Regions from separate parts of the Caballeronia sp. AZ10_KS36 genome, predicted to be linked through region 1. Evidence: predicted binding sites of a transcription regulator. Region 1 holds the regulator's gene; the other holds the start of a gene.

Region 1 (16,247 bases):
TGTCTGGACAGAAAACGCTGGCTGGCCATGATGACTCTCCTTTCCCGACGGCGCCGGCGTTGCGTGCGCACCCGGTGCGATTCCAGTATCGTCGATGCGGCAGGAGAACCCCATCAGGGGCGGCGGAATGTGCTGTCGGCGTGCGGGTAGTCATGTAGGGAAAGGCCTACGCCGACGTGAGCGCCCGGCGTGCCGGCTAGCGCGGAGCGTAGAAGCCCGGTTGGCCGATCTGGCCGGGAAACTGCGGGACTCGCCTGAAGCGCGTCGTGTCGAAACCCATTGCGTCGAGTTTCGTCAGCAAGGAACGGTAGACGTCCTCGCTCACGTGCGGATGCCGGGAAAGAATCCAGCCGGAATCCTTGTCCGGCGTCGCGCGCACGGTGTACTCGTAGTCGGGGTCGACATAAACGGTCAGCACCACCACTTCGAAAGGCCACAGCGGGCGAACCTTCCAGACCGAATTTCGCGCCCCGCGTTCAGGCGTGGCCATGAACGCGCTGCGGATTTCCGGCTGATCGAAGCCATGCTTGCGGCCCACGACGACGTCTTCGATGTGCCCGTCGGCGCGCAGGGTCCAGACCGCGTAACTGCCGACATAGTCCCGCTCGTTCAGCATCGGCATGCTAGCGATGACGTACCAGCGGCCCATGTAGCGCGGCAGATCCACAGCGGCCGGCACCAAGGGATCGTCGGCATGCGGATTCGGGTTGACGGGCGCCATCGTGCATCCCGCCACGACCCATGCCATGAGTCCAGCCAGTGCCGCGAGCGCGATTCGCTTCATGGCTTCGCCGCTTCGTCCGTCCGATAGAGTGCGTTCACGGTAATGGCAACGCGAAAACGCCGCTTGATGTGGGTCAACTCCGGCGTGTTGACCTGCATCAACTCGCCTGGGATGACCGCGGGCACAGTCACGGCATACCCGTTAGACGCGTTATTCCATGGAGACGGCGATGACTTTCCGCACAGGCACGCTTTGGGTCGTGAGCGCATTCGCCGCGTGCGCGGTTGCGGCCGCAGCGCAGCCCGAAGCGCCCGGCAGCATGAGCGAACAACGCATCGTCGCGCCTGTGAATCCGGACCCGCTGGTCGTGAAGCGCAATGCCGCCGCGCAAGCCGATGCCGAATACCGCGCAAGAAAACAGGCCGCCGCGCGCGAGCGGCGCGCCGCGCACGCCGAGGCGAAGGCACGCTACAAGGAAGAACTCGCGAATGCGCGAATCAATCGCAAGGGGGATCGGGATGCCGCGAGCAATGCGCTGAAGGCCATCGAACCGGATCAGCCGGAAGGCTCGCGTCGTTCGCACTGAAGGTCGTGCGTTTCCCGCTCGACACTGCGTGCTTGCCTCGCGGCCGGGTCGTGCGCTTGCCGTGCCGGATCGTGAAAGTGCCGAGGCGGCCGCGCTCGTTTGGACGGAAGCGCCGCCATGCCGGTATCGGGCGCTTTCGTGCGCGTGATCGTGACCGGTGCCACGCAAGGACGGCTTTCGCCAAGCGCCGCCGCACCTACACCGCAATCGTCTTCGACGTCTTGAGCCCGATCCACATCAACCCTTCTCGCAGTCCGGCGAGCATCGCATCGCTCTCGCTGACGTACGTCGATGCGTGTTTGAAGCGGTGAGCGAAACGCCCGCCCTCCACGTTCGGATGTTCGAGGCCGATCGAGCACATGAAGCCTCGCGGCGTCTCCTCAGTCTGGCAGGTGACGACCCACTGCGCGGCTTCCACTCTTGCTTTGAGCGTCATGTTCGTTCTCCCTTGGACGCTTTTCACTCTATGCGCCGCGCTTTTGGGCGCGTTTGCGCCAGGTCAAGGGTATGGCGTCCCGAAAGCGGCCTTGCGCCGGCTTGATCTGCATCAAGGGCCGGTGAGCCGCGACCGGTAGAGTCGGCGCAAGGAACGAATCGTCATTTCGACGCCACGAGGCCGCCATGTACACCCGCATTCTTGCACCCATCGACGGCAGTCCCACGTCCGCGCACGCGTTCGACGAAGCCTTGAAGATCGCGCGGGACAATCACGCCGAACTGCGGCCGCTATTCGTCGTGGACTTGCAGCCGGTCGCCTATGACGCGGCCGCCATGTTTTATCCCGACATGCGCGAGGCCATGATGGAAGAAGGCCGGCGCCTGACGTCCGAGGCCGCGAAGCGCATGGACCGCGAAGGCGTAAAGGGGACGCCGTTCATCGGCGAAGTGCAGTTGACGGGCGACGACATCGCCCAGCGCATCTGTCACTGCGCGGAAGATTTCGGCGCCGATCTCGTGGTGATGGGCACGCACGGCCGTCGCGGCTGGCGGCGCCTCGTGCTCGGCAGCGTGGCGGAACGCTTCGTTCGGCTCTCGCGCTGGCCCGTGATGCTCGTGCCCGGGCGCGATGCCGAGGAACTCGCGAGACGCGAGGCGGCCGCCGCCAGCGATTGAGACGGCGAAAGCCTGCGCGTGCGTCGGCAAGGGATCGGCGATAATGCATTCACCACGCGCTTACTGGAACCGCCCGGTCAGGCTGAAATAGCGCGACCGCGCGGACTTTCGCATCAGGCCGATATGACCAACAACGATGGCCCGGATTCCGTCACGGCATCGGCCGCTTCGGCAGGCCGGGTCGTCGCGCCGCGCGCCGGGTTCGCGACCGCCGTGCTCGCCGGCGCGATACTCTTTGCGGCATGGTGGGCCCTCGTTCGAAGCACGCTGAACGCTTCCGCGCTTACGCCGCGCGTCGCGGTATTGCTCATCGCGAGCGGACTGGCGAGCGCCGTGCTGCTCGCCTGCCTCGTCTACCTCGTCTTCCTCATGCGACGCCGCATGCACGGCGTCGCGCCCGCGTCGGCCACACTGCCCCAGGCGCGGCTCGACGGCATCATTCGCGCGACGACCGAAGCCATCATCACCGTCGATGCGCAGCAGCGCATCGTGCTCTTCAATCCAATGGCCGAGCGCGTGTTCCGCTGCCCGGCGAGCGAGGCCATCGGCGCGTCGCTGTCGCGCTTCATCCCCGAGCGATACCGCACGGCCCACGAGGAACAGGTCCGGCGTTTCGGACAGACGGGCGTGTCCGACCGTCAGATGGGCGCGCAGCGCGTGCTGTACGGCCTGCGGGCGGACGGCGAGGAGTTTCCCGTCGAGGCATCCATCTCCCAGATCGACGATATCGACGGCAAGCTCTTCACGGTCATTCTGCGCGACGTGACCCAGCGCGTTGAGGCCGAGGCGGAACTGCAACGTTCGCGCGAGGAACTGCGCGCGCTGTCGGCCAATCTTCAGCACGAGCGCGAAAAGGAAAGGACGCGCATTGCGCGCGAATTGCACGACGATGTCGGACAAACACTGAGCGCGCTGAAGATGGACGTCGCCGCGCTCGAAGCGCGGCTCAACGCCAGCGCCGCGCCGCGCGACGACGTGGCCGGCCAGCTCGCGCGCATGCGCCGGGCGATCGACGGCAACATCGCTTCGTTGCGGCGCATCGCCGCTCATCAGCGGCCCGTCATGCTCGACGATCTGGGACTCGCCGCCGCCATCGACTGGCTCGTCGACGACTTCACGCAACGGCAGGGCATCGACGTGGAATGCGAGTTCGGCACGGGCGAGATCGCCTTCAATACGAACGCAGCGACCGCCGTTTTCCGTATCATTGAGGAGGCGCTCGACAACGTCGCGCTGCATGCGCGCGCAAGCCGCGTGAAGCTCACGCTCGGCGCGCACGACGCCCATTGCGTGCTGCGTGTCGAGGACGACGGCGTCGGCGCGCCCGCGTTGCCCGGCGCGAACGGCAAGTCGTTCGGCCTGCTCGGCGTGCGCGAGCGCGCGAACGCGCTGGGCGGCACGGTACTGATCGAATCGAACCCGGACGACGGCTTCGCGCTGACCGTCCGGCTGCCGCTTGCTGCCGTGAGCGAACAGGAATCGCAACCATGACGATCAAGGTGCTGATTGCGGACGACCATGCGATGGTGCGGGAAGGCCTGCGCCATATCCTCGACAACGCGCACGGATTCGAAGTCGCGGGCGAGGCGAGCGATGGCGCGAGCACGCTCCAGCTTGCGCGCGCGACCGACGCCAACGTGCTCGTGCTCGACCTGTCGATGCCCGGCCGTCACGGGCTGGACCTGTTGAAGCAGATCAAGGAAGAACGCCCCGCGCTGCGCATTCTCGTCCTCACGATGCACGCCGAACAGCAATACGCGGCGCGTGCGTTCAAGGCCGGGGCGTCGGGCTATCTGACCAAGGAAAGCGCGAGCGCGGAACTGGTTGCGGCGCTCGCGAAGGTCGCGGCGGGCGGCGCATATGTCAGCCTCGCCATGGCCGAGCGCATGGCGCAAAGCCTCGCCGAACCCGCCGACGCGCTTCCGCATCAGCGCCTGTCCGACCGCGAGTTCGACGTGTTCCGGCGGCTGTGCGCGGGCGAATCCATCAACGAGATCGGCGACGCGCTGTACGTGAGCGCGAAGACGGTCAGCACGTATAAAGCGCGCATCCTCGAAAAGATGCACCTGCCGCACGAGGCCGCACTCGTGCGTTATGCCGTGCGGCACAAGCTCCTGGACGACGATACCGACGACAGCGACGGCAGCGACAACAGCGGCCATAGCGACGCCGGCCGCGACGTTTGAGCGCAGGCTTGTCAGGATTTCCCTACACCGCTTCGGAAACGCCTACCGAACTTTCCACGCGCGCCGATATATTTTTGAGATGGCGCGGTAAATAATTCGATGCATCAACCAACCGTTGCGCATCGAGGCTGTCGGGCCTTGCGATCGAAGCTGGCACGCGTGCGCGAATCGAGTTCGACAGGAGGCATCATGTTTCCGGTAAGCGATGGCAGAACGGCTACGTCACCCGCATCGGCACCGGCATCGCGCCGCGTGTTTCAGATCGCCCATTCAACCGATTCCACCCGTTCCGCCAATAGCGCCGATCGCGCCGACTGCGACATCAAGCACAAGTCCGTACGCTGTTCGACCTGCTCGATGCAGCGCGTCTGCATGCCGAGCGGGCTCACGCCGGATGAATCCGCGCGGCTCGATGCCATCATCTGCTCGACGCGCACCGTGCGGCGCGGCGAGACCCTCTACCGTTGCGGCGACGCGTTCCAGAGCCTCTATGCGGTGCGCAGCGGCTGCTTCAAGACCGTGGTGCTGCACCGCGAAGGACAAGAGCAGCTCACGGGCTTCTACCTCGCTGGCGACGCGCTCGGGCTCGACGGCGTCAGCTCGGACCACCACAACTGCGATGCGATCGCGCTCGAAGACAGCGTCGTGTGCATCATTCCGTTCGATCTGCTCGAGGTGCTTTGCCGCGAAGTTAAGGCGATCCAGCATCACGTGCACCGGCTGATGAGCAGCGAGATCGTGCGCGAATCGAGCCTGATGATGTTGCTCGGCACGATGACGGCCGAACAGCGCGTCGCCGCTTTTCTGCTGAACATCTCGACGCGCATGAAGGCGCGCGGTTATTCGCCGGCGCAGTTCGTGTTGCGCATGACGCGCGAAGAGATCGGCAGTTATCTCGGGCTCAAGCTGGAAACCGTGAGCCGCATGTTCTCGAAGCTCCAGAAAGCCGGCGTGGTCGATGCGCGCGGCAAGGACGTGCGCATTCTCGATCAGGCGGAGCTGGAAAGCGTGTGAACGAATGCACTCACGCCGCGATGCGCAGCACCGCGGCGCCGACCATGCGTCCTTCGCGAAGATCGGAAAGCGCGCGGTTCGCGTCGGCGAGCGGATAGACGGTCGTTTGCAGATGGAGCGGGATGGACGCCGCGCGCTGCATGAATTCCTGACCATCGGCGCGCGTCAGGTTCGCCACCGACACGATGCGCCGCTCGCCCCACAACAGCGCATACGGGAACGCGGGAATGTCGCTCATATGGATGCCGCCGCACACGACGACGCCGCCCTTCGCCAGCGCCGCGAGCGCCGCAGGCACGAGCGCGCCGGATGGCGCGAAGACGAGCGCGGCGTCGAGTTCTTCGGGCGGCCGCTCGTCGCTGCTTCCGGCCCACGCCGCGCCCAGTTGCAGCGCAAGGGCTTGAGCGGCGCTGTCTTGCGCGCGCGTGAACGCATAGACGGTGCGGCCCTCGTGCCGGGCGATCTGCGCGACGATATGCGCCGCCGCGCCGAAGCCGTAGATGCCGATGCGCCTCGCATCGCCCGCCATCTTGAGCGTCCGGTAGCCGATGAGTCCCGCGCACAGGAGCGGCGCGGCTTCGACGTCGCCGTAGCGCGACGGCAGATGCAGGCAGAACCGGCTATCCGCGACCATTCGCTCCGCGTAGCCCCCATCCAGCGTATAGCCGGTGAAGCCGGGGCTGTCGCACAGATTCTCGCGGCGCGTCGCGCAATAGGCGCAGTGGCCGCACGTGTGGCCGAGCCACGGCACGCCCACGCGGTCGCCCACGACGAAGCCGTCCACGCCCGCGCCGATCGCGGCAACGCGGCCGACGACTTCGTGCCCCGGAACGACCGGCCGTTTCGGATGCGCCAGTTCGCCGTCCACGACATGCAAGTCCGTCCGGCACACGCCGCACGCGACGACATCCACGAGCAGTTGCCCCGGACCGGCGACAGGATCGTCGATGTCGGCGGCGCGCAGTTGCGGGGCGGCGCCGTCGTAGAGCATTGCACGCATCATTCGGCTCCGTGCGTATCGCTTCGTTGATAGACGCTTCCTGTGTGGGCGGCGGGTGCATCGTCCGGCAGTCGCCGTGCTCGATGCCGCTGTACCCGCGCCGCGCCGCCGTCGTCGAAACGAAAATAGCCGCTGCGCAGCATGACCGGCATTCGTCCCACGCTGGTCAGCAATTGCTCGGCGGCGCCTTCTATCGCGACGCGGCCCAGTTCGAACGCGTGCCGCAAGTCTTCTTCCCGCGACGAAGCCGCGCCGAAATGATCTTCCAGCGCCTCTGCCGAGATGGTGCAGGGGATACGCGCGCCGTCGACATAGGCATAGAAGGTGAGAGCGGGTTCATCGCCTGCATAGATGGGCGCGCTCTGCGAAAACGTGATGTTCATGGTGATGTGCCTCGCACGGGATGAGTCAAGCGGCGCCGGCTCGCCGCCCTTCGATCGCGACATACCTATGATTGTTCGCTTGCCCGTGGCCATGCCGCTTGATGCAGATCAAGAGGCTCGTGCCGTGCGGCCGCATCATCGTCATGTGTCTTCACCCGGAACCCTTGCGCCGCCATGCTCACTTACTGCGCCGAACCTCGCGCCGAACCTCGCGCCGACCCGCGCGCCGACCGAGCCGTCCGCGCCCGTCATGCGCTCCTCATCGGCATCGTCGCGGGCGTGCTCTTGAGCGCCGCGCCCGCGCTGGCGCAGACGGAAGTCAACGCGCTCGTCGATCAGCACCACTGCATGTTCTGTCATACCAACGATTCGCCTTTCCTCGCGCCCTCGTTCCAGCAGATCGCCGAGCGCTATCGCGACGATCCGAAAGCGCAGGCGATGCTCGAACACAAGTTGCGCGTGGGCGGGCGCGCACACTGGGGCGACATGGCGATGCCTTCGCCGCCCGAGCGCGGCGGGTCGATTTCGGCGGAAGACGCGCATACGCTCGTGCAATGGGTGTTGCGCCACTAGACGTCCTCCATGGAGAGCGACATGCGTATCACGATCAAGCTCGATGGTTTCGATCACGCCGCGCAATCGGCGTTTGCAGTGCTGTGGATCGACCGCGAACGCGGCCGCTGGTCGCGCGAAGCGCACGAACGCGTCGAGTTGCCGGCATGGGGAACGTGGGAATCCGCGCCCGAAGGCACGCTGCTGCGCGATTCGGGCACCTTCGTGCCGCTCGTCTTGCTGCACGGACTGGTGCTCGCTGCCCTGCCCAAAGCGACCAGCGTACCGGAGCCGATGCAGCAAGGCCACGCCGACTATCTCGCATCGCGCGGCAGCAGAGCAACGCCCGCGAAGCTATCCGGACATTGGCATATCCAGTGCATCGACTGCGAGACGACGGTCCCCGAGCACGAACTCTTCTCCGACGAAGAGGACTGTGCGCGATCGGCCGGCTTGGGCTTCAGCGCAACGTAGAAACGCCACCCGTCCTCAACGCGCCGGCGACGACATGAACCGTTGCTTCAGCAGGCCCACGGCATTGTCGAACGCGTGGTGAATCGCGATGCTCAGGTCCGCGTCGGTACTGCTTGCGACGGGCAGGAGGTCGAACTCGCGCGTGATGAGATCGAGGCGCGCATCGAAAACGCGCTGTCCGGATGGATCGCGGTAAGCCTCGACCGTCAGATGGCAATTGGCGATGTCCTTCGCGAGCCGTTCCAGCCGCACGAGTTCCACGCCCGCCTCGCGTTCCGCGTCGTTGGACCCCGCGAATCCGAGATACGCAATCTGCAATCCGAGGCCCATGGCTTTGTTCTCCCCTCTCTCTGCAAGTGCCGGCGCGCCGGTGAACACCCTTTCTGATGGTTCAGATCGTGGCGATTAGACCATCGTCCTGGATTCGCGCCGGACGCGGTTGACTCACATCAAGCAGCGCGCTGTCATGCTGCGTCGTCGGGCAAGCGCGAACCCGGTTCGACGACATAAGCTCTGAAGTTCATCTCGATGCTGCGAATCTGGCTCGCGCAGCTCGAATACAGCCAGCCCGGGCCGCCGTCCATGCCGTACATGCCGCGGCACATGCCCCTCAGGCTGATGCGCGCCCGGTCGCCGTCGAAGCCATTGCCGGCCGCCGGCGTGCGCGTGGCCCAAAGATAAACGACGCCTGCTTCGAGCGGACGCCCTGTCTCGATGCTGGCCGCGTCCGCGCGACGGATGCGCGTGGCCGAATAACGCGCCACATACTGCCGCGTGCGCTCCCAGCGCGCCGTGCATTCTTCGCGACCCGTGCATTCGACCGACGCCAGCTCTCTTGCTTCTGCGAGTCGCGGCTCGGTCTCCCTGAAACGATTCCAGCGCGCGTCGGACGAACAAGCGGCCACAGTCAGCAGCAACGCCGCATACAGCATGCGGAATCTCATCTCGCGCTCCATCTGTAATCGTCGTCACGCGAAATAACCATACCGCAATGTAGCGCGGTGTTATTGATCTGCCTCAGTGGACGGCCATATGCGGTGTCGGTGCAACACACTGCACTGCGCGCAAGAGCGGCTGCCACGCCGCCTCGCCGCCTCACCGCCAAATCAATCCGCGTTTTTCCATATCACATAGCCGAGCGCCGCCAATGCGACGACGAACACCGTCGCCAGCGCGATGGCCGCTATTCCGAGGATCTTGCTCATCGCATTCGCCCATGAAGTCGTCGTTCCGCACGCGGGCGGCAGCGCATCAAGCGTCCTCCTCGAGGCTGTCGAAGAGTTCGTCCTCCTGCGCACAATGAACCCGCACGATTTCATCGAGCGCGAAAAGGAGGCGCTGTATCTCCTTCCTCGCCGGCGCGTCATTGTCTTCAGCCGGGAGATCGGCCGCGAGTCGCCGCAACTGGAAAACAAGGCGAAAAATCTCGCGATGACTGCCGCTCAGTGCGGCCATCGGATCGTCGCCGGCGAGGCGCTTCGCCAGATACGGATAGAGGTGCAGGTCGTCCCGCTCTTCGTGAGGCAGAAGCTCGCGCGTCAGGCGCTCGTTGATCCTCTCCAGTTCCGCCTTTATCGAGGCGCCGGGCAACTCGGGCAATTGGTAGGCTATGCGTCTGAGTTCGTCGAGCAACGGTTCGATTTCCGAGTGAGCCGCGCGCAAGCGGCCCGATTCGCCTGGCGGCAGCGCCTTCATGCCGCGTGCCCGCGTTGCCGTTCGCAATGCCCGCAGCGCATTGCCTATGACGGCGACGTCGATCAGTTCCTGCAGCACCGCGCCTTCCAGCGGCCTCAGCAGGCCGAGCGCCGCCACGATCATCGCCGCGACCGACAGGCCCATGCCGCTCATCACGCACTGCACGGCAATGCGGCGCGACGACCGCGCGATGCGCAACGCATCCACGAGGCGATCGAGCCGGTCGGCAAGCAGCACGACGTCGGCCGCCTCCGCCGATGCCGCCACGCCGCGCGCGCCCATCGCAATGCCGACGTCCGCTGCGGCAAGCGCGGGGGCATCGTTGATGCCGTCGCCGACCATCGCCACGACCGCGCCCTTCTGCGCTGCCTGAATGTCCGCGAGCTTGTCCGCCGGCGTCTGTTCCGCGTAGACCTCCGTCACGCCGAGGCTCGCGCCGATGGCTTCGGCGACATCGCGCCGGTCGCCCGTCAGCATGCCGAGCCGCGCGATGCCGGCCTGCCGAAGCAAGCGCAATGCTCTCGGCGTATCGAGGCGGACATCGTCCGCGAGCCACAACGCGCCGGCCATGACGCCGTCGATATCGACGAAGAGCGACGAACCGCCTTCGCGTCCGAGACGGCGCAAAAAGGCCGCGCTCCACGGCGCCGCGGGCGCGCCGGCCGCCGCATGGCCGAACGAGCCTATGACCACGCGTTTTCCGTCGACCGTGCCGCTCACGCCCGCCCCGGCCGACTCGACCACTTCCGTCGGCGCGGCGAGGCGCATGCCCCGCTTGCGGGCGGCAAGCGTCACCGACTCCGCCACGACATGAGGCGAAGCCTGCGCAAGCGACGCGGCCATGTGCAGCACGGAGTCGGACGCGAAACCTTCGCTGCACTCGATGCGCACGAGCTTCGCCTGCCCGCTCGTCAGCGTTCCGGTCTTGTCGAAGAAGAGCACCTGTGTGCTCGCGAGGCGTTCCAGCGCGCCGCCGTCCTTGATCAGCACGCCGCGTTTCGCGCAGGCGGAGATGCCCGAGACGATCGCCACCGGCACGGCGAGTATCAGCGGACAAGGCGTGGCGACGACCAGCACGGCCAGCGCGCGAACGACGTCTCTCGTGGCGAACCAGACGCCGCCTGCCAGGATCATCGTGAACGGGACGAACAGCAGCGCATAGCGGTCCGCGAGCCGCACGGCGCGGCTTCGCGACCGCTGCGCCGTCTCCACCATGCGGACGATGCCCGCGAACGTGCTGTCGCGTGCCGCAGCCGTGGCGATCATCTCGAACGGCGCGCCGGCGTTGATGACGCCGCTCCTGACCGCGTGCCCCGCGCTGCGCGCCATGACCGCCGACTCGCCCGTCACGGCGGATTCGTCGAGCGCGGCTTCGCCGAGCAGCGTGCCGTCCACCGGGACGCTTTCGCCCGCCCGCACGAGCAGCCGGTCGCCGGGGCACGCCGCCTCGGGCTCGATACGCCGCCACTCGCCGTCTTCGAAGCGATGCGCCTGCTGCGGCGCGCGGCTCAGGAGCGCAGACAAGGCCTTGCGCGCGCGGTTCTGCGCGAAGCCTTCGAGCGCGCCGCCGCTTGCGACCATCAGCGAGACGATGGCCGCAGTCAGCGACTCGCCGACGGCAGCCGCCACGCATATCGAGAGCAGCGCGAGGATATCGACGCCCGGCTCGCGGCGACGCAGCGCACGCACGATGGATACCGACAGCACGACAAGCGCCGGCAGCGTGCACGCGAGCCAAAGCAAGCGCGCAAGCTCGACGCGGCCAGCGATATGCAACATCCCTCCGGCCGTGAGCAGCAGCGCGGTGACCGAGACGACCGTGAGTTGCGTCACACGCGGTTTAGGGCTGACGCGATGCATGGCTTCGTCGCTCATGGCTTGCCTGCCTTCGACCGGCGCCGCAGCATCGGGCGTGCGGCGGACGGCGCCCGTCGATGCGCCGCTGGAGATGGCCGAGCACATCGGCGAAGGCCAAAGCGCGGCGAGGCCATCGCGTGCTCACGAATCAGCAAGCGCAGCATTTCCGCCACCAGAGGCCCGATGAAAAGGCCGATCGGCCCGAAGGCCGCTGCGCCGCACACGATTGCCGCCAATGCCAACGCAAACGGCATCCGCACGGCATTGCCGATGACGAGCATTCGAATCACGTTGTCGATGGAGCTGACCACGAGCGCGCCCCACAAGAGCAGGCCAGCCCCCGCCCATATCCTGCCCTCGATGAGAAGGACCACACCCGTCGGCAACCAGACCAGAAGCGCACCGAACGGCACCAGTGCGGCGAGCGCGGTCAACAGGGTCAGCAAAACGGGCTCATCGACGCCCGCCGCCCAATAGCCGGCGCCGGCCAGCACCGCCTGTCCCGTGGCCGTCGCGGGCACGGCTATCAGCACGGCGCGCGCGACGGTTTCGAGCGATGCGAGGTATTCGTCCAGTCTGCCGCCCATACTCCGGCGAGCGACATCGCGGGCACGGACCGACAGCTCTGCGCCGTATCGATAGACGAAGTACAACGCGAGCAAGGTAAAGAAGAACTGGAACGCATTGCGGCCGACCAGTCGGCCCATAGCCGGAAGATTGCGCATCCAGTCGCCGCCGAACGGAAGAACCTCGTCCCTGCGTGCTGGCAACTCGCGAATCAACGCGGCCAGATCTTCGCCGATGACAGGCACCCCGGCGGCCAACGACGCGACGCGCTCGGGCTCGCGCCCGCTCCACGAGGACAACCGAAGGCCCAGTTCGAGCGTCTCGTGCGTCAGAGGCACCGCGACGGCCAACGCAATGCCTGCGGCCGCCAGCGCCAGCAGCAGGGTCGCCGTCAATGCGCTCAGGGCTGCCCGGCCGCGCAGCAACCGGAGGACGCAGCGGTGTATCGGCCATGTGGCATAGGCGACGATCAGCGCCCATAGAACGGGCTGCACGAACGGACGAACAAGCATGACGCCGAGCGCGAGGATCGCGATGGCGGGCAGCCACGATGCATCGAACGGCATCCTGTTTTTCATCGGCGCGCCATCCCGTCATGCGCTGGCGCTTGCAGCGCGCAGGATCTGCGAACGCGACGCCGGCCGTGACTGTCAGAGACGCGCGTCATGCCGCGACGTCCTTCCCGCGCCCTTGCGGAACAGATGGTGCCGCGCGAGGTACTTTTCGAACTCGACGAGCGCGAGCACGACACTCGACACCGCCAGCGACACGGCCAACTGCCACGCATCGAGCGGCGCGGTGTGCAGCATGTCGTTGAAAAACGGCACGTAGATCGTCGCTATCTGCAATGCGACGGTCAGGCATACGGCACCCGCGAGCGCCCGGTTGGAGCACAGCCCGAGTTCGAACACCGACCGGCGCGCCGAGCGGATGCCCAGCACCAGACCCATCTGCGAAAGCGACAGCACCGTGAACGCCATGGTCTGCCATTGCGCCTGACCCGCCGCCAATGCGCATGCCTCGGTGCCGAGTGTCAGAAGCGAAATCGCCAGCGCAACGCCGACGATCCGTTGCCACATGCCGCCCGCAAAGAGGCTCTCGCGCGGCGGCCGAGGCGCGCGCCGCATGATGTCCGGTTCGGCGGGTTCGGCAGCGAGCGCAAGCCCCGGTAGTCCGTCCGTCACGAGATTGATCCACAAGATCTGGATGGGCAGCAAAGGCATCGGTAGCCCGAGAAACGGCCCCACTGCGATTACCAGCAGTTCCGCCGCATTGCCCGTCAGGGCGTAACGGATGAACTTCGTCACGTTGTCGTAGATCCGCCGTCCTTCCTCGATGCCCGCGACGAGCGTGCCGTAATCGTCGTCGAGCAGGACCACGTCCGCAGCCTCGCGCGCGACGTCCGTGCCGCCCTTGCCCATCGCCACGCCGATGTCGGCGCGGCTCAATGCAGGCGCATCGTTGATGCCGTCGCCGGTGACGGCCACGCAGCGCCCGCGCGTCTGCAAAGCCTCGACGATACGGATCTTCTGCGCCGGGTCCAGCCGCGCAAACACGCTCACGCTTTCTATCCTGCGCACGAGTTCGTCCTGCGATAGCGCGTCGAGCTCCGGACCCGTGACAAGCGACTGCCCCTGCGACATGATGCCGAGCGACCGCGCGATGGCGCTGGCCGTCAGCGGATGGTCGCCGGTCATCATCACAGGAACGATGCCGGCGCGCTTGCACATGTCGACCGCCTGCGGCGCGCCCGGCCGTGGCGGGTCCTGCATGCCCAAGAAGCCCAGAAACACGTGACCGGTTTCGATCCACGCCGCGGTGGGGTCCATATCGGCGCCGGCGTTCGCTTCGCGCTTCGACACGGCTATCAGCCGTTGACCGTCGGCGGCCATGCGCGCAGCAAGGGCGAGCTGCGTGGCCCGGTCGAGCGGGCCTGTCGAAGCGCCGAACGTAGCATCGCATCGAGGCAGCACGGCTTCGGGCGCGCCCTTCATGTACGCCGTCCAGCCGGACGATGTCCGGTACACCACGGTCATGCGCATGCGATTGGAGTCGAACGGCAGTTCGATGCTGCGCTCGCCCGCTTGCAGTAACGCCTCGTCGAAAACATGAGCGTCCAGGCCCGCCTCGCGCGCGGCTCGCCATATCGCGACTTCGGTGGGATCGCCGAGCCACTTGCCGGTTTCGGCATCGCGCTCGCCCGCCTCCTCGCCGCAGGCAAGCGCCGCTGCGTAAAGGAGTGACCGTGGGAGCGACCGCGCGTCGGGACCGAGCGAATGCGCATCGCCTTGAGTGAATGCGATGGAGCTTCCGTCCGGCAGCCCCAGTTCGACGACGCGCATGTCGTTGAGCGTCAGCGTGCCGGTCTTGTCCGTGCAGACGTGGCTGACCGAGCCGAGGGTTTCGATTGCGGCGAGATTGCGCACGAGGGCCCGTCGCCGCGCAAGATTGCGCGCGCCCAGAGCGAGCATGACAGTCAGCACCGTAGGCAGCGCCTCGGGAATCGCCGCTACCGCGATACTCACCGAAGTCAGCAGCATCAGCGACACGGCTTCGCCGCGCGCGACGCCCATCGCAAAGATCGCCACGCACGTGAGCGCAATGGCGATGCCCAGCTGCCGCCCGAACGCGGCCAGCCGCTGCTGTAGCGGCGTGCGCGGCGGCTCGATGCGTCCGAGCAACGCGACGATCTTTCCTAGCTCCGTGTCCATCCCGGTCGCCACCACGATGCCGCTGCCGCGCCCACACGCGATGCTGGTTCCCATATACGCCATGTCGCGGCGCTCCGCGAGCGGCGCGTGTTCGTCGGCAACCGGGGCAGCCGACTTGTCGACGGCAAGCGATTCGCCCGTCAGGGCCGACTCGTCCGTGCGCAGTTGTATCGATTCGACCAGCCGAATATCCGCAGGCACGCTCGCGCCCGCTTCCAGGAACGCGAGATCGCCCGGAACGACTTCGGTCGCGGGAACAGTGAGGCGCTCGCCGTCGCGGACCACCGTCGCGCGCGATGCGCCCAGCTTCCTCAACTCGGCCATCGCATGCTCGGCGCGAACGGTTTGCATCAGACCGATTGCGCCATTGACGAGCACCAGCGCGGCGATCGCCAACGCCTCCTGCACATCGCCCGTTGCGCCGGCGATGCACGCGGCCACCAGCAGCACGATGTTCATGTAGTCGCGAAACTGCGCGCCGACGAGCGACAGCAACGAACGAGGCCGCTCGCGGATCGTCTCGTTCGGACCGTGCCGCGACAGACGCCGTGCCGCTTCGTCGCGCGAAAGTCCGTTGTGCGCGTGGGATGCGAACGCCAGCGCGACATCTTCGGATGTCCGCTCATGCCACGGTCCGGTCGCGATTTCAGTCATGCGGGCTTCCTCACGGTGACGCACAGCGTGTTCGCACATGATGCGCCCGCAGCGCCTCGCCTCCGGATGACCTGGATCAAGCGACGTGCACACGCGAAGTATCAACATGGGTGTCGCCACACGATGACCCGATGGAATCGACATGACAGACACCGCCGAACGGGCACCCCGCCCGCGCAGAGTGCTGATCGCACTCGACAGTTCACCCGCTTCGGAGAATGCGCTCGCGTACGCAGGCAAGTTCGTCCCGGCCGGGGCGTCCATCCGCATCTTGAGCGTGCTTGCGCAGTGCAATGCGGCGCTGCCGGTGCCCGACCTCGTGCGCCACTCTCTGCACGAGGCGCGGGGCAGTGCCGTGACGGACGCGCGCGAGATGCTTCGCCGTTCCCAGAACGCGCTGCGCAACGCAGGGCATCACGTGGAAACGGTGTTGCTCGAACTGTCGGACGGCCGGAACAACGCGCAGGCGATTGCGCAGGAAGCCGAAGACTGGAACGCGGACCTGCTCGTAATTGGCGCACATCAGCATCACGGCCTGCTCCGCTGGATCGAGGGCAGCACGGCCGAGCCGCTGGCGGCCAACCGGAGGCTGCCGGTTCTCGTCGTCCCCGAGTCGTTCGACGCAACCGGGGCGCACGAGCCGCGGCGCATTCTCTTTGCGGTCGACGGTAGCAGCGAAGTCCTTCCCGCCTTGCGCTTCGGCGCGGGCCTCGCTTCATCCGCAACGCATC
Region 2 (16,247 bases), on a different contig from region 1:
ACGGCTGCGAATTCACCGACGAGGGCGACTGATGCAGAACGGTGAGCAAAGTTTCGATCTGCTCGGCCGGTACGGGCGTGCCTGCCTCGAAGGCTTTGACGGTGTGACGAATGCGAACGGCATCAGCGAGATTCATGATTGGACTCCGGTGCTGGATAGGTAAATGCGTCAGAACGTCGGTGCGGGGCCGGCGCCGATTCGTACGCGGAAGAGGGCGTACGGCTTCTTGCGCTCGTCCTTGCCGGCGTGAAAGACCGGTTGGCGATGCAGCTGATTAGCGGTGAAGTACAGATATCCGTCGGTGCCGACCGACAGCGTGTCGGGCCACAGCACGCGCGGGTCGTGCACGATGGTCCGCCACTCGCCGCCCGGTTCGAGCTTGCGGATGGAGTCGTGCTCGTAGTCGCCTGCATAGACGGCGCCGTTCGCATCGCTTTCGAGTCCGTCAGACGCGCCCTTCTCGCCGAGGTCTTTCACAGCGGCCGAAAGTTGTGCTTCGCTGATCGAGGGATCGCGCAGCATCGCGGTGGGCACCGAATACAAATGCCGGCTGGAAAGGGGGCAGTAGTAGAGCGTCGTGCCATCAGGCGAAAGCGCGATGCCGTCCGAGGCGACGGTGAACGGCGCGCTCTTGCCGTTGGCGTCCCGCACTTTGAGGGCTTCGCCTTCGACCACGGGTACGAAGCCCGGATCGGCGGAGGTCGAAACGTCGCCGGTAAGGCGTCGTAATGCCTTGCCCGAATCCAGATCGATCACGATCAATCCACCGGTGCCGCTCAACGACGAGTCGGTCACATACGCGACGCCCGCTTTGCCGACGCGAAAGTCGAACCGCACGTCATTCACGTAGGTCTGTTCGCGCATGACATCGGCCGGAAAAACCAGCGTCTTCACGACGCTATTCGTCGCCAGGTCGATGGCGACGAGCTTCGCACCTCCGGCTACCGGACTCGAAAAGTTGGGCGCGGCCGTGTCGAGTACCCACAGTCGGCCGCGGCCGTCAGCAACCACGCTTTGAACGCTCAGAAAGTGCGTGCCGGGATGAGAAGCGTCGGCGCGATTGATCTCCGCATTCGGATACGCGACCACCTTGCCGTCGCGCAACTCGGCAACGGTGGCCTGAACGTCGTCGCCCCAGCGCGGGAAGTTGACGAAGATCCGCCCGGTCTCGGTGACGCTCACGCCCGTGGGCATCGGACCCATGAATGTCGCGACTGTTTCGATCGACCCGATGGCGCGTTCCGTGGCTTGGTTCGACGACGGCCGATGCGACGCCGCCGCCTGAGCGAGCGCGGGATGCGCCACGACGCCCGCGAAGCCCAGCGCCGCTGCAATTGCAATGACGGCGCGGCGTATCGGATGGCTGTTCCTGCTTTCTCGATGGATGGAAGGCATGGCTGTTCTCCAGTTGTGTCGATGTTGCATGCGGCGCAAGCGCGAGGTCCGCACGGACTAGAAGTTTTCCAGCACGATCTTTCCGCGAGCACGACCGCTCTCGATGAGCGCATGAGCGCGGCGCAGGTTCGTTGCGTTGATGGTTCCGAAGTGGTCGGCCATCGTGGTGCGCAGCGTGCCGTCGTCGATGAGCGCAGACACGCGGTTAAGAATCTCGTGTTGCCTGACCATGTCGGCGGTTTCGAATAGCGACCGCGTGAACATCAGTTCCCAATGCAGCGAAATGGACTTGCGCTTGAGCGGCATGGCATCGAGCGTGTCGGGGTCGTCGATGACGCCGAGCCGGCCTTGAGGCATGAGTGCCTCGACAAGCTGCGGATAGTGAAGATCCGTCTGGGTCAGGCTCGCGACGTAACGCACCTGCGGCGAGCCGATGCTGCGCAGGCCTTCCAGCAAAGGTTGCGAGTGATCGATCACGTCATGCGCGCCGAGTGCTTCGACCCATTCACGTGTTTCGGGGCGGGAAGCGGTGCCGATCACGCGCAGGTTGGTGAGGCGGCGTGCGAGCTGTGTGAGCATCGAGCCGACACCGCCAGCCGCGCCGACGATAAGCAGCGCGTCCCCCGCGCCTGCGTTCTCCGCCACGCCGAGCCGGTCGAAGAGGAGTTCCCACGCAGTCAGCGACGTCAACGGAAGCGCTGCGGCTTGCGCGTTCGAGAGCGTGGCGGGCTTGCGGCCGGCAATGCGCTCGTCCACGAGCGCGTATTGCGCATACGCGCCGGGGCGGGCAATGCTTCCCGCGTAGAAGACCTTGTCGCCTCGCGCGAACATCGACACCTTGTCGCCCACGGCCTCGACGGTTCCGACGGCGTCCCAGCCGAGCACGCGCGGCGTTTCGGTCGGCGAGCCCATGCGAACTTTGGTATCCACCGGATTGACGGCGATCGCGTCGATTTTCACCAGCAGGTCGTGCGGCGCCGGTTCAGGCGTGGGCAGGTCGAAATCGACGAGAGCGTCGGGATGGTCGGCGGGAAGGCCGTGCTGCGTATAGACCACTGCTTTCATGTGCTTGCTCCAGGTACGTGATGGCGGATCTCGGCGGTCACCGTGCTGATGTGCCGCTGTCGTGTGGCTGAATTCTGGCGCGACCGCACAGGTGTGAGAAAGCGGTTAAATTAGGCAGGACTTTCACTCCTGGAATGAAAATGGTCCGCTTGGAAGACCTGCAACTCTTTGTCAGAACCGCGGCGCTCGGCAGCTTTTCGAATGCGGCGAGGGAGGCAGACCTTCTGCCCGGCCAGGTCAGCGCGGCCATCTTGCGGCTGGAGCGAGAGCTCGACGTCCGGCTCTTCGCGCGGTCCACACGCAGTCTCAAGCTCACCGCAGAAGGCGAGCAGTACCTTCCCTATGCGGAAGAAGTTCTCTCCATGCTCCATGAGGGCCGCGAACGTCTGCATGGAGAACGACATGCCCTGCAAGGCATCTTGCGCATCGCGGCGCCATCCGATCTGGGCCGCAATAGCCTGCTGCGTTGGCTGGGAGCGTTTCGCGATCTCCATCCGAAGCTGACCTTGCGGCTGTCGTTGTCGGATCATGTGACCGACGTCTTTCGCGATCCGGTGGACGTGGCCATCCGCTATGGGTCTGCGGAACAGGCGAGCTATGTTGCGCTTGCCCTTGCCGTGAACAATCGAAGGGTGTTGGTGGCCTCGCCGGAGTACCTCAAACGGCGCGGCTCACCGGCTTCTCTCGATGAACTCGTGTTGCACGACTGCCTGCCCTATGTCCTGGCGGGGCGCGTGTACGACCGCTGGTCGTTTCCATTCAACGGCGTGCGGCGGCAGGTGACGGTGAGGGGCACGCTGCTCTGTGACGACGCGGAAATCGCAAGGCGATGGGCGGTGGAAGGCCGGGGCATCGCCTATAAATCGTGGCTCGACGTGCACGACGACGTGCTGGCCGGCCGATTGCAGGTTCTGTTGCCCGACCAACCGGGGGAAACGGTGCCGCTGAACCTCGTGTGTCCGCACCGCCGTCAGTTCTCGCCGGCGGTGAGATATCTTCACGCCCATCTCAGCGAACGGGTGCTGCCGATGAGCGCAGCCATGCGCGAGTACGCGAGCGCGCGCGTGGAATGACCATGAAGCGTTCGAGCGCGGCACCGACTCTGCCGCTCCGACGAGCGCGCGGCATGAAGCGAGCCGGTCAGAACGGTGATTGCTCAGTGGAGACATCAGGGAGTTGTCGCATGCAATCGCACGCAATTCCGAGCGATGCTGCCACGTTGGTCGGTCCCCCTAATGTTCTATCAGACGGACCGGCGTCGATCACGATACGCCCCCGTCACGAAGCGATGCATTCAGGGCCCTTCTATTTTTGACCGCCGTTGACAACTGAAAATTCGACGCATTAGACTGCCTCATACCTCGCGGCCTGACAAAGATGTCCGCCCGAGGACCCGGCACAGAAGCCCCCTGACGAACCGACGGTTCGTCAGGGGGCTTTTTTTTGTTCGCATTTTTCCCTTGTTTCTGCGCCCACTTCTGGAGAATCCGCATGTTGCTGAAGCCGTCGGGCTGGATGCGTCTCGCCCTTACCGCAGGACTTGCACTGACTTCGCTCGCATCGAGTGCCGCCGATCCCGTGAAGATCGGCCTGCTGGAAGATGCCTCGGGAAACTTCGCACTGGCGACGATCCCGAAGATTCACGCCACGCAGCTCGCCGTCGATGAGATCAACGCCAAGGGCGGCATCCTCGGACGTCCGGTTTCACTGATCGCCTACGACACTCAGTCGGACAACACCAAGTTCCAGGAACTCGCACGGCGTCTCGTGCAGACCGACAAGCCGGATGTGATTTTCGGCGCCTTCTCCAGCGCGTCGCGCGAGGCCATACGGCCCATCATGGATCGCGCGCATCAGCTTTACTGGTACGACAATCAGTACGAAGGCGGCGTGTGCGATACCAACACCTTCGTCACGGGCGCGGTCCCCGAGCAGCAATTCTCGACACTCATTCCGTGGATGATGCAGAAGTACGGCAAGAAGGTGTACACCATCGCAGCCGACTACAACTTCGGGCAGATTTCCGCCGAATGGGTGCGCAACATCGTCAAGGAGAACGGCGGCACGATGGTCGGCGAGGAATTCATTCCGCTGTCCGTATCGCAGTTCGGCCAGACGATCCAGAACATCCAGAAGGCCAAGCCCGACTTCGTCGTGACCTTGCTGGTCGGCGCGAATCAGGCCTCGTACTACGAACAGCAGGCTTCGGCCCATCTCAACCTGCCGATGGCGAGCTCGGTGAACGTCGGTCAGGCGTATGAGCACAAGCGCTTCAAACCGCCCGCGCTCAAGGACATGTACGTGACCGCGAACTACGTGGAAGAAGTCGATTCGCCCGCCAGCAACGACTTCAAGAAGCGCTTCCACGCGAAGTTCCCGAACGAGCCGTACATCAATCAGGAAGCGGCGAACGCGTACGACGCCATCTATCTGTATAAGGCGGCCGTCGAAAAGGCCAAGACGACGAATCAGGATGCGGTGCGCAAGGCGCTCGAAACCGGCATCTGCACGGAAGGCGCGCAAGGCAAGGTCTGCATGGACCCGAAGAGCCATCACGCGAGCCATACCATTTACCTCGTGCATGTGAAGGACGATCACTCGGTCGATATCCCGAAGGTCTGGAACGACGTCCAGCCGTACTGGCTAGGCAAGGTGGGCTGCGATTTGCCCAACAAGCCGGATCACCGCCAGTACACGCCGTCGAACCTGCCCAAGAAGTCCTAATGGGGCCGGCGCGCGCTCGCAGAACATAGCGAACGCGCGTCCGCCTTCTGAACGTGGAGCATGCATGGCCACCTTTTCCGTTCTCTACTCGCTCATCTATCAGTTCGGCGACAGCTTCGCCTATCTGGTGCTCGCGGCGCTCGGTCTCGCGGTGATCTTCGGCATGATGGGCGTGATCAATCTCGCGCACGGCGAGTTCATCATGTGCGGCGCGTATGTGACGATCATCGCGGCCAAGCGCGGGTTGCCGCTTCCGCTCGCTATGCTGCTCGGCGCGCTCGCGGCGGCGCTCGCGGGCGTCGTGATCGAACGGCTCGTCATTCGTCATCTGTACGACCGCTTGTTCGATTCCGTCGTGGCGACGTGGGCCATCAGCCTCATCGTGCAACAGACCATGCTGCTCGTCGCCGGTCCTTCGATAGAAGGCATCGGCACGCCGTTCGGCTCGTTCTCGCTCGGCGACTATTCGTTTTCGACATATCGCGCGCTGTTGCCGGGCATTGCGCTCGCCATCCTGCTCGGGCTGTATGTGCTGTTCTTCAAGACGAACTACGGCGTCTGCGCTCGCGCCACGATTCAGAACGCCAACATCGCGCAATGTCTCGGCCTGCGCACGGACCGGCTCTACACGCTGACGTTCGCGCTCGGCGCGGGGCTCGCCGGGCTGACCGGCGCGCTGTATGCGCCGACCATGACCGCAGTGCCGACGATGGGCAGCAACTTCATCGTGCAGGCCTTCGTGTCGGTGGTGGTCGGCGGCGCAAACGTGATCGCCGGGACGACGCCCGCTGCCGCCGTGCTCGCCGTCATCCAGACCGCACTCACGGCCTCGTATGGTCAGTTGTTCGGCCAGATCGGCTTGCTGGTGACGGTCATCGTCGTGATCCGGCTGATGCCGCAAGGTCTCGGCAACCTCTTTTCCCGCGCGCGCTAGGAGGCAAACGTGAAGCAAACGAAAGAGCCTTCGCGGCTGTTCCCGGCCCGCGCCACGCGCGCGGTCCAGTACGTGCCATGGCTCGTAGGGCTCGCGCTGCCGCTCGTCGTGGACGCCACCACGAGCGGCAATCTCGCGTACTGCCTGTTGTGGGCGTTCGGCGCGGTCGGCCTCGCCGCGATGTGGGGCTATGGCGGCATCCTGTCGTTCGGGCAGACGGCATTTTTCGGCTTGGCGGGCTACAGCTACGGCATCTTCACGCTGAACTACGGCGATGCCTGGTTCGATTCGTGGCTGGGTCTCATCGCGGGACTGGCCGTGAGCGTCGTCGTGGCGGCGCTGATCGGCTACATGATCTTCTACGGCCGTATCAAGGGCGTGTTCATCGGTATCGTCACGTTGTCGGTGACGCTCGTGCTCGAAACGTTCATGTCGCAGACGGCCGGCCCGCAGTGGGCGATCGGCGAAGCGCGTCTGAACGGCTACAACGGCATGGGCGGCATGCCGCCGCTCACGATCCCGTGGCCTGGCGGTCCGCTGACGCTGGAAAACGCGAGCTTCTACTACCTCGTGCTGATCCTGTTGATCGTGGTCTATGCCGCAATGCGCAGGCTGCTCGACGGCACGTTCGGGCTCACGCTCATCGCCATTCGCGAGAACCCGCAGCGCGCCGAGATGCTCGGCGTCGACATCCGCCGGCATCAGCTTCTGGTATTCGTGCTCGGGTGTACGCTCGGCGGCTTGTCGGGCGCGCTGTACACGGTCTGGGGCTCGTACATCACGCCTTCGACGATGGGCCTCACGTCCGCCGCCATGCCCGTCATCTGGGTGGCGACGTCGGGCAGGAAGAGCATCGGCGGAACCGTTCTCGGGACCGCGCTGCTGGTGTGGCTTTCGCAGAATCTCGCGGTGTACGGCAGCCAGTACGCGCTCATCCTGCTCGGCGCGATTCTACTGATCGTCGTGCTGGCCGCGCCGGAAGGTCTGCTGCCGTTCGTGACACGGCATCTGCGGCGTCTGAGCCGCCGCCCGGGTCAGGATGCGCGTCTAGGCGGCGCATGTCTCAAACGTGAGGAGGGCAAGTCATGACCACGCTCCTGGAAACGCGCGGACTCAAGAAGCACTTCGGCGGCGCGCATGTCATCAACGGCATCGACTTCAGTATCGATGCAGGCGAGATCCGCTGCGTGATCGGCCCCAACGGCGCGGGCAAGAGCACGTTCTTCAAGCTCATCACCGGCGAGCACCGGCCGTCCGAGGGCAGCGTGATGTTTCTCGGCCAGGACATGAGTCATGTGCTGCCGCACGAACGCATTCGCATGGGCATGAGCATCAAGTTCCAGATTCCCGGCGTGTTCCCGGATCTGAGCGTGCGCCAGCATCTGCAGTTGTCGCTGCATCGCGCAAAGGACGACCGGCCCGAAAGCCTCGATGAACTGTTGCAGCGCTTCATGCTGGAAGACGAGGAGCGTGTGCTCGCCCGCAATCTGTCGCACGGCAAGAAGCAATGGCTCGAAATCGCCATGGCGGTCTCGCTGCGTCCGAAGCTGCTCTTTCTCGATGAACCCGTGGCGGGCATGTCCGTCGAGGAAACGCATGCGACCGGCGAACTCATCAAGCGTCTTTCGGCGGCCGGTCTCACGATGATGGTCGTCGAACACGACATGACCTTCGTCAAGCAGATCGCGTCGCGGGTGACGGTGCTCCACGGAGGAAGCCTGCTCGCCGATGGTCCGCTCGACGAGATCCTCGCCCGCGATGATGTCGCGGAAGTCTATCTGGGGAAGAAGAAATGAGTGCGTTGCTCCAGGTGTCGGGTGTGGAAGCGGGATACGGCGGCGGCCGCGTGCTCAACGGCGTGTCGTTCGGCGTCGGGCGGGGCGAAGTGCTCGCGCTGATCGGCCGCAACGGCGTCGGCAAGACGACGCTGATGCGCGCGTTGATCGGCCTGATCGGCCTCGATGGCGGAAGCATCGAACTGGATGGAGAAGCCATCGGCCACGAGAAGCCGTATGTCCGCGCGCAGCGGGGCATGGGCTATGTGCCGCAGGGCCGCGAGATCTTCGGCGCGTTGACGGTTGCGGAGAACCTGCAGGTCGGCGCGCAGGCGAATCGCGCGCAGGCGGCGCAGATGAAGGACAAGGTCGTCGGCTACTTTCCGATTCTGAAGAAGCGGTATCAGCAGAAAGCGGGAACCATGAGCGGCGGCGAACAGCAGCAGCTTGCCATCGCGCGTGCGCTCATCAGTTCGCCGAAGGTCGTGTTGCTCGATGAGCCGTCCGAAGGCATCCAGCCATCCATTGTCGATCTGATCGGCGAAACGCTTCAGCAAATCGCGCATGAAACAGGGATCGGCGTGGTGCTGGTCGAGCAGGACATGGGAATGGTCGAACGCATCGCGACGCGCTGCTGCGTGATGGACAAGGGCCGTATCGTCGAGACGCTGAGCCCGGCGCAGCTCGCGGACGAACAACTGATTCGCCAGTATCTGGCACTGTGACGGAGACGAAACATGAAATGGCTTGAAGACTCGATCATGATGAAGCGTGGCGTCGGCGCGGATCGTGAACCGGTGGAGCACCATCTGACCGAGGAGATGCAAAAGACCTATCACTACACCATCGGGCCGTACTCGCAGCCGGTGTTGCATGTGAAGCCGGGCGATCGCGTCGTGGTCGAAACGCGCGATGCGTTCGAAGGCAAGATCAAAGAGGAGACCGACAAGCCGTCCGAAGTGCTGCAGGTGCCGTTCCTCAATCCGCAGAACGGCCCGATCATGATCGAGGGCGCGGAGAAGGGCGATGTGGTCGCCGTGTACATCGAAAAGATGGCGCCGCGCGGTGACGATCCGCATGGCTTCTGCTGCATTATTCCCAACTTCGGCGGACTGACGGGCACGGACTACACCGCGCTTCTGAACGAGCCGCTGCCGGAAGTGGTGCGCAAGATCAGGATCGACGAAGAAAACGTGTACTGGAGCAAGCGCAATACGCTGCCGTACAAGCCGCATATCGGCACGCTGAGTCTTTCGCCGGAGATCGACTCCATCAATTCGCTCACGCCCGACAACCACGGCGGCAACATGGACGTGCCCGACATGGGACCGGGCAGCATCACGTACTTGCCGGTGCGCTCGCCGGGCGGGCGGCTCTTCATCGGCGATGCGCACGCTTGTCAGGGCGACGGCGAAGTCTGCGGCACGGCGGTCGAATATCAGAGCACGACGACCGTGCGCGTCGATCTCATCAAGAAGTGGCAGATCGACTGGCCGCGGCTCGAAAACGAAGACGCGCTCATGAGCATCGGCAGCGCGCGGCCGCTGGAAGACGCGACGCGCATTGCCTATCGCGAACTGGTGCTGTGGATGGCCGCGGAATACGGCTTCGACAAGTGGGACGCGTACATGATGCTCAGTCAGGTCGGCAAGGTTCGACTGGGCAATTTTGTCGATCCAAAATACACGGTTGGCGCGATGGTCGCCAAGCACTACCTCAAGTAACGCTTCGGTCAGACGAAACCAAGGCAGTCGGCATCACGCGCGGGGCGTCCGTTCCGCGCGCATTCTAGAGTGCGTCACGAAATGGCTTTGTCCGATCCCATCCGAGTGGGCCTGCTGTGCTCGACGAGCGGCTCGACCGCCTTGCTCGAACAGTCTCAATGGCGCGGTGCGCGCCTCGCCGTCGAGGAAATCAATGCGCGCGGCGGCATTGGCGGGCGCGAGCTCGTCGCGATTCACTACGACCCCGCGTCCGATCCGGCCGTGTTCCGCGAGCTCGCCGAGCGGCTGATCGTGAAGGACGGCGTCAACACGATCTTCGGCGGTTACACGTCGACGAGCCGCAAGGCGATGCTGCCCGTCGTCGAGAAGCACAACCGGCTTCTCATCTACGCGCAGATGTACGAGGGCTTCGAGTATTCGGACAACATCATCTACAGCGGCGCGTCGCCTAATCAGAACGGCGTGCAACTGGCGGACTTCATGACGGAGACCTTCGGCGCGCGCGTGTACTTCGTCGGTTCCAGCTACGTCTATCCGTACGAATGCAACCGCACCATGCAGGAACTGCTGCTTCAGCATCCCGAAGGCGCGATCCTCGGCGAACGGTATCTGTCGCTCGACGCCACGCGCGAGCAGTTCGAGCAAGTGGTCGCGGACATCCGGCGCAAGTCTCCGGACTGGATTTTTAGCACGGTCATCGGCGCGACGGTGCCGTATCTTTACGACGCCTACGCGCACGCGGACTTCGATCCGTCGCGCATGCCCATCGGCAGCCTGAATACGTCGGAGACCGAAATACACGCGATGCAGCCCGGCATCGCGGCAGGACACATCACGGCAGCGCCTTATTTTCAGAGCGTCGATACGGAAGAGAATCACCGCGCCGTGGCGCATCATCAGTCGCGCTACGGTTCGGACACCCCGACCGACATGAACTGGGAGGCTGCGTACTATCAAATGCACATGTTCGCCGAAGCCTACGCACGGTCGGGTTCCGACGAGATCGGCGTCATCATGCCGCATCTTCTCGGATCGGAATACGCGGCGCCGCAGGGCCGGGTGCGTATCGATCCCGTGAATCATCACATGGCGCTCTATCCGCGCATCGGCCGCGCGAACGCCGATGGCCAGTTCACCATTCTGCGCGAGTCGAAGTTCGCCGTCGGCCCCGACCCGTACATGACGCGCCAGAAGCTCGGGGACTGGGTCACGAAGCTGAGCACGCGAGAGTACTGACGTGAGCGCGCGAACAGACAGAGGTCAGCGAAGCCTCACGGGTTCGATTCTCGAGCGCAATGCTCGCGTTGTCGTTTTTCATCCGGACGACGACGACGGACTGACGCTCACGAATCATCTGCGGCGCATGGGCTTTCAGGTCGAGCGATGCTGGCCGCCCACCGACACGCTGCCCGAGAAGACCGATCTCGTGTTTCGGGCGTTGCTGCCCGAAGAGCGCGCGCCGAAGGGCGAGTGGTGCGGGCCGGATGCGCCGCCCGTCATCTGCGTGGTGGCATACGAGAACCCGACGTTCATCGATCAGGCGATCAAGATGGGATCGGACGGCATCGTCACCACGCCGATTCGCGCCTCCGGCCTGCTGTCTACCGTGGTGATGGCGCTCTATCACGCGAAGCGCGCGCGTCAACATACGCAACGCATTGCGAGGCTCGAACAGAAACTGCTCGACAGCCGGCACTTGCAGGAAGCCAAGAGCATCTTGATGACCATGCATCGCGTGAGCGAGCGCGAGGCTTACGACATGCTGCGCGCCCAGGCAATGGAAAAGCGCGTGACCATCGACGACATCTGTCATTCGGTCATTCAGGCGGGCGAAGTGTTGCAGATCGCGCGCGGGCTGGATTCGGAGGACGGGCGCGACAGGGATTGAACGCGTCGCGCCGCCCATTCATCGACACATTTAGGAGCGGCGAACATGGACCTGCAACTGAAGGGCTTGAAAGCGATCGTGACCGGCGGCACCAAGGGCATCGGTCTCGCGATTGCGCGGACGCTGGCTGCCGAGGGCGCCGATGTGGCCATCTGCGCGCGCGACGAAGCGAGCGTCGCGGCGACGGCGAGCGCGCTATCCGAACTGAGCGGCGCGCGGGCGTCGGGTGCCGCCGTCGATGTCTCCGATGGCGCCGCGCTGAAGGCGTGGGTCGAACGTGTCGGCGCGGAGTGGGGCGGGCTGGATATCGTCGTGGCCAACGTGAGCGCGCTTGCCATCGGCAACGACCTCGAATCGTGGCGCAAGGAGTTCGAAACCGATCTGCTCGGCACGGTCAATCTCGTCGATGCCGCCATGCCTTATCTCACCGGGAGCAAGGCGGCGTCGATCGTCGCCATATCGAGCGTGTCGGCACGCGAGATCGACTTCGCGGCCGGACCTTATGGCGTCTTCAAGGCCGCAATCGTGCACTACATGCAGGGGCTCGCGAATCAACTCGCCTCGAAGGGCATTCGCGCGAACACGGTCTCGCCGGGCAATGTGTACTTCGAAGGCGGCGTGTGGGACTGGATCGAGCATAACGATCCGGCGCTGTTCGAACGGGCGCTGGCGTTGAATCCGACCGGCCGTATGGCGCGGCCGCAGGAGATCGCCAATGCAGTGGCGTTCGTCGCCAGTCCGGCAGCGAGCTTCGTGAGCGGCGCGAACATCGTCGTCGACGGCGCGCTTACACGCGGCGTCCAGCTCTGAGGAATCAATCAACTCAACGGGAGCATCGAATGGAAAAACGCAGCGCAATCGACGTGGATCTCGCGACCCTCACGGTCGATGCCGTGCAGGACGGATTCAGCACCGGCCGGTTCACCGCGGAAGAACTGGCGCGCGCCTGCTTCGACTGGATCGAACGTCATAACGACAGGTATAACGCGCTGATCTTCCTGAATCCCGCCGCGATCGACGATGCGCGCAGGATCGACGAGCGGCGCGCCGCCGGCGAAGCATTGGGGCCGCTCGCGGGCGTGCCGGTCGTCATCAAGGACCCGATGGACATGGTCGGCTTTCCGACCACGGCGGGATGGTCGAAGCTGTACAGCAAGACGGGCGGCATCGACCTGATGCCCGAGCGCGACGCGCCGGTTGTCGCGCGCATGCGCCGCGCGGGCGCGGTTCTGCTCGGCAAGACGAACGTTCCTATTCTAAGTCACACCGGATCGCATGCGAACGATAGCTGGGCGGGTCCGACGATCAATGTCGCGATGCCCGACCGCGTGCCGGGCGGCAGCAGCGCGGGAACGGCGGCGGCGGTGGCCTCGGGCATGGCGGTGCTCGGACTCGCCGAGGAGACCGGCGGGTCCATCCAGAACCCCGCATCGGCGCAGGACCTCGTCGGCATCAAGCCGACCATTGGGCTCGTGCCGAACGCGGGCGTGATGCCGCTGTCGGGCAATCGCGACGTGGTCGGGCCGATCGCGCGCAACGTGAAAGATGCGGCGCTGTGTCTCGACGTGATCGCCGGTTACACGAGCGAAGACCCGAAGACGCTCGCTGGCGTCGGCCGGCAACCGGAAGGCGGCTATGCGTCGGCGCTCGACCCTGATGCGCTGAAGGGCAAGCGCATCGGTCTCTATGGTCCCGGCTGGCGCGACCAGCCGCTTTCCGACGAGGCCGCGGCGCTGTACGAGCGCGTGAAGGGCGAGCTGGCATCGCTCGGCGCGACGCTGATCGACGATCCTTTCCAAGGGTCCGGCTTTGCCGAACTGCGCAGGACGACTCCGCCGCTGCGCAATTTCGACGCGCGCGGTCTCGAATCCATCCCCTACGACGTCGAGAAGTATCTGGAGCGTCTCGGCAAGCACGCGTCGATCAAGAGCTTCGCGGAATTCGCGGAGGCCACGAAAGACGAAGACGCTTTCGCACCGAACGGCGTGTTGAACTTCATGCACAGCCTGGCGGATTTCGAGGCCGCGCTGGCGAATCCGTCGCTGCCGCCGGAGATGCCCGAATTCATCGAACTGAAGGCGCGTTATCTGCGCATCTTCGAGCGCGTGTTCGACGAGCAGCGACTCGATGCCCTCGTCTTTCCGCAGATGAGGTGCGAGCTTCCGCCGTTGCACGGAAAGGACACCATTCAGGAGACGACGGTGGGAGAGATCAACATTGCGGGCTTGCCGGGCATCGCGGTGCCTGCGGGTTACTACGCGTCCGGCTCGCCGTTCGGGCTTATTTTCGTGGGTCGCCAGTGGGACGAAGCGGCGCTGCTGGGCCTCGCCTACGCCTATGAGCACGGCGCGGGCAGGCGGAAGACCCCAGTGCTTGGCTGAAGCGCCTTTCGCGCTGCAGCGGCATTGCGGCGGGGGCTCGGCTGCGTGCTGTCGGCGTGCGCGTATGACATCGTCGACACGGATTTGCGCCCCCACACACCAATCACCCCGGATTCGACCCGCAATGCCACGCCGGCATCCTGTCCCGCGCTTCGCTTGACGTGAGTCAAAGGCCGCACGATTCAGCCGCGCATACTGACCGCTCATTCGGCGCCTCGTCGCACGAGTCGCCTCACACCGTCCAGGGGAGTGGTTCATGAGCAGGTCGATGAAAGCTGCAGTCGTTCACGCGTTCGGCGAACCTTTGCGCATCGAAGAAGTGCCGGTTCCGACGCCGGGCCGCAATGAGATACTCGTGAAGATCGCCGCGTCCGGTGTCTGTCATACGGATATCCACGCAGCCGACGGCGACTGGCCCGTGAAGCCCGCGCTGCCGTTCATTCCGGGTCATGAAGGCGTCGGTTACGTGGCCGCCGCCGGGGCGGACGTTACGCACGTGAAGGAAGGCGACCGCGTCGGCGTGCCGTGGCTTTATACAGCGTGCGGTTATTGCGAGCATTGCCTCTCCGGCTGGGAAACGCTTTGCCATGCGCAGAAGAACACGGGCTACTCGGTCAACGGCGGCTATGCGGAATACGTGCTCGCCGATCCCAACTATGTCGGCCATCTGCCGAAGCAAGTCGCCTTCGATCACATCGCGCCGATCCTGTGCGCGGGCGTGACCGTCTACAAGGGGATTCGCGTGACGGACACGCGGCCCGGACAATGGCTCGCCATTTCCGGCATCGGCGGGCTCGGGCATGTGGCGGTGCAATACGCCATCGCGATGGGACTGCATGTGGTCGCGGTGGATGTCGAACCGGGCAAGCTCGCTCTGGCGCGCGATCTCGGGGCGAAGCTGGCAATCGATGCATCCGTCGATGATCCCGCCGCCGTCATCCAGAAGGAGATCGGCGGGGTGCATGGCGTGCTGGTCACGGCCGTGTCGCGCGGCGCGTTCGCGCAGGCGCTCGGCATGGTGCGCCGGGGCGGCACGGTCTCGCTGAACGGCCTGCCGCCGGGCGACTTTCCGCTGCCCATCTTCTCGACTGTGCTGAACGGCATCACGGTGCGCGGCTCTATCGTCGGCACGCGGCGCGACCTTCAGGAAGCACTCGACTTCGCCGCCGAAGGCAAGGTGCGCGCGCACATTCGTCGTGACCGGCTGGAGAACATCAATTCCGTCATCGCCGATCTGAAAAGCGGGAAGGTGGACGGCCGCGTCGTGCTCACGCTGGAGTGAATGCCGCGAACTGCGCGTGTCCACGAACGGCACGCGCATATGCGACGCGCGGGGAAAGGCCGTGAAGTCTGCGTCTCTTCACATGTCCTTTCGACGATATGCAAGGCGAGGAGGCGATGATGAACAATGCTCCCGTGGCAGATGTAGCCTGCCGCATCCGGACGGCAGCGAGTGACGTTGCCGGCTCTTCCCTGCTGCATGACGTCGTCAGGAATCTGATCTGCCGGCAAGCGCGCTATCCCGACATTGCCACCGCGCAAGACTGGTATATGGCGCTTGCCTACAGCGTCAGGGACCGGATGCTGGCGCGCTGGGCCGCGTCGACGAAGATCTACGCCGCGAGAGACGTGAAGATCGCCTGTTACCTGTCGGCGGAATTCCTTATCGGTCCGCAGCTCGGTAACAACCTGCTGAGTCTGGGCATGCAGGACGAAGCGCGAGAAGCGATGACTTCGCTCGGCCAGAACCTCGATGCGCTGCTCTCCATCGAGGAGGAGCCTGGGCTCGGCAACGGTGGACTAGGGCGGCTGGCCGCGTGTTACATGGATTCCCTTTCGACGCTGGAGGTACCGGCGCTCGGGTACGGCATCCGCTATGAATTCGGCATTTTCGATCAGGAGATACGGGGAGGCTGGCAAGTCGAGGTCACCGACAAGTGGCTACAGAACGGCAACCCATGGGAGATCGTGCGACCGGACGTGTGTCACTACGTCGGCTTCGGCGGATACACCACGCAGCGGACCGACGAGCAGGGCCGTCTGCGCGTCACCTGGATACCGGCGCGGCAGGTGAAAGGCGTTGCGTGCGATTTCCCGGTGCAAGGCTATCGCGTGGGCACCTGCAATCTGCTGCGCTTGTGGAAGAGCGAGGCCGTGGAGTCATTCGATTTCGAAGACTTCAACGCGGGCCAGTATTATGAGGCGGTGCAGGAAAAGGTCTTGTCCGAAACCATATCGAAGGTGCTGTATCCGAACGACGAGCCCGAAATAGGTAAGCGCCTTCGGCTCGCCCAGCAGTACTTCTTCGTGTCCTGTTCGCTGCAGAACATGCTGTGGCTCATGGAATACAAGGGCACGTCC

The links. The regulator FNR, encoded in region 1, switches genes on or off when oxygen is low (the NO sensors DNR and NnrR bind a similar motif). The targets are predictions, from matches to a motif close to TTGATNNNNATCAA.
Region 2: the regulator FNR is predicted to act here: its motif matches at 14,043-14,056, upstream of adhP (alcohol dehydrogenase AdhP).

Annotation. Positions count from the first base shown of each region.
Region 1 covers NZ_JALQDQ010000036.1:64,702-80,948, reverse strand. Annotated here, with positions in the region: gene NCR35_RS22295 (hypothetical protein) at 1-29, opposite strand, end outside; gene NCR35_RS22290 (lipocalin family protein) at 197-784, opposite strand; gene NCR35_RS22285 (hypothetical protein) at 954-1,310, shown strand; gene NCR35_RS22280 (hypothetical protein) at 1,507-1,746, opposite strand; gene NCR35_RS22275 (universal stress protein) at 1,932-2,423, shown strand; gene NCR35_RS22270 (PAS domain-containing sensor histidine kinase) at 2,547-3,914, shown strand; gene NCR35_RS22265 (response regulator) at 3,911-4,609, shown strand; gene fnr (fumarate/nitrate reduction transcriptional regulator Fnr) at 4,799-5,623, shown strand; gene NCR35_RS22255 (zinc-dependent alcohol dehydrogenase family protein) at 5,634-6,623, opposite strand; gene NCR35_RS30100 (DUF1488 family protein) at 6,623-7,099, opposite strand; gene NCR35_RS22245 (c-type cytochrome) at 7,181-7,579, shown strand; gene NCR35_RS22240 (DUF3564 family protein) at 7,601-8,032, shown strand; gene NCR35_RS22235 (hypothetical protein) at 8,048-8,362, opposite strand; gene NCR35_RS22230 (hypothetical protein) at 8,497-8,976, opposite strand; gene NCR35_RS22225 (heavy metal translocating P-type ATPase) at 9,284-11,602, opposite strand; gene NCR35_RS22220 (AI-2E family transporter) at 11,599-12,729, opposite strand; gene NCR35_RS22215 (cation-translocating P-type ATPase) at 12,802-15,516, opposite strand; gene NCR35_RS22210 (universal stress protein) at 15,659-16,247, shown strand, end outside.
Region 2 covers NZ_JALQDQ010000040.1:272,296-288,542, reverse strand. Annotated here, with positions in the region: gene nfsB (oxygen-insensitive NAD(P)H nitroreductase) at 1-136, opposite strand, end outside; gene NCR35_RS26765 (L-dopachrome tautomerase-related protein) at 169-1,395, opposite strand; gene NCR35_RS26760 (zinc-binding alcohol dehydrogenase family protein) at 1,453-2,460, opposite strand; gene NCR35_RS26755 (LysR family transcriptional regulator) at 2,601-3,533, shown strand; gene NCR35_RS26750 (urea ABC transporter substrate-binding protein) at 3,952-5,184, shown strand; gene NCR35_RS26745 (ABC transporter permease subunit) at 5,249-6,118, shown strand; gene NCR35_RS26740 (ABC transporter permease subunit) at 6,128-7,207, shown strand; gene NCR35_RS26735 (ABC transporter ATP-binding protein) at 7,204-7,914, shown strand; gene NCR35_RS26730 (ABC transporter ATP-binding protein) at 7,911-8,618, shown strand; gene NCR35_RS26725 (acetamidase/formamidase family protein) at 8,631-9,617, shown strand; gene NCR35_RS26720 (transporter substrate-binding domain-containing protein) at 9,699-10,853, shown strand; gene NCR35_RS26715 (ANTAR domain-containing response regulator) at 10,855-11,505, shown strand; gene NCR35_RS26710 (SDR family NAD(P)-dependent oxidoreductase) at 11,551-12,315, shown strand; gene NCR35_RS26705 (amidase) at 12,345-13,886, shown strand; gene adhP (alcohol dehydrogenase AdhP) at 14,143-15,168, shown strand; gene NCR35_RS26695 (glycogen/starch/alpha-glucan phosphorylase) at 15,288-16,247, shown strand, end outside.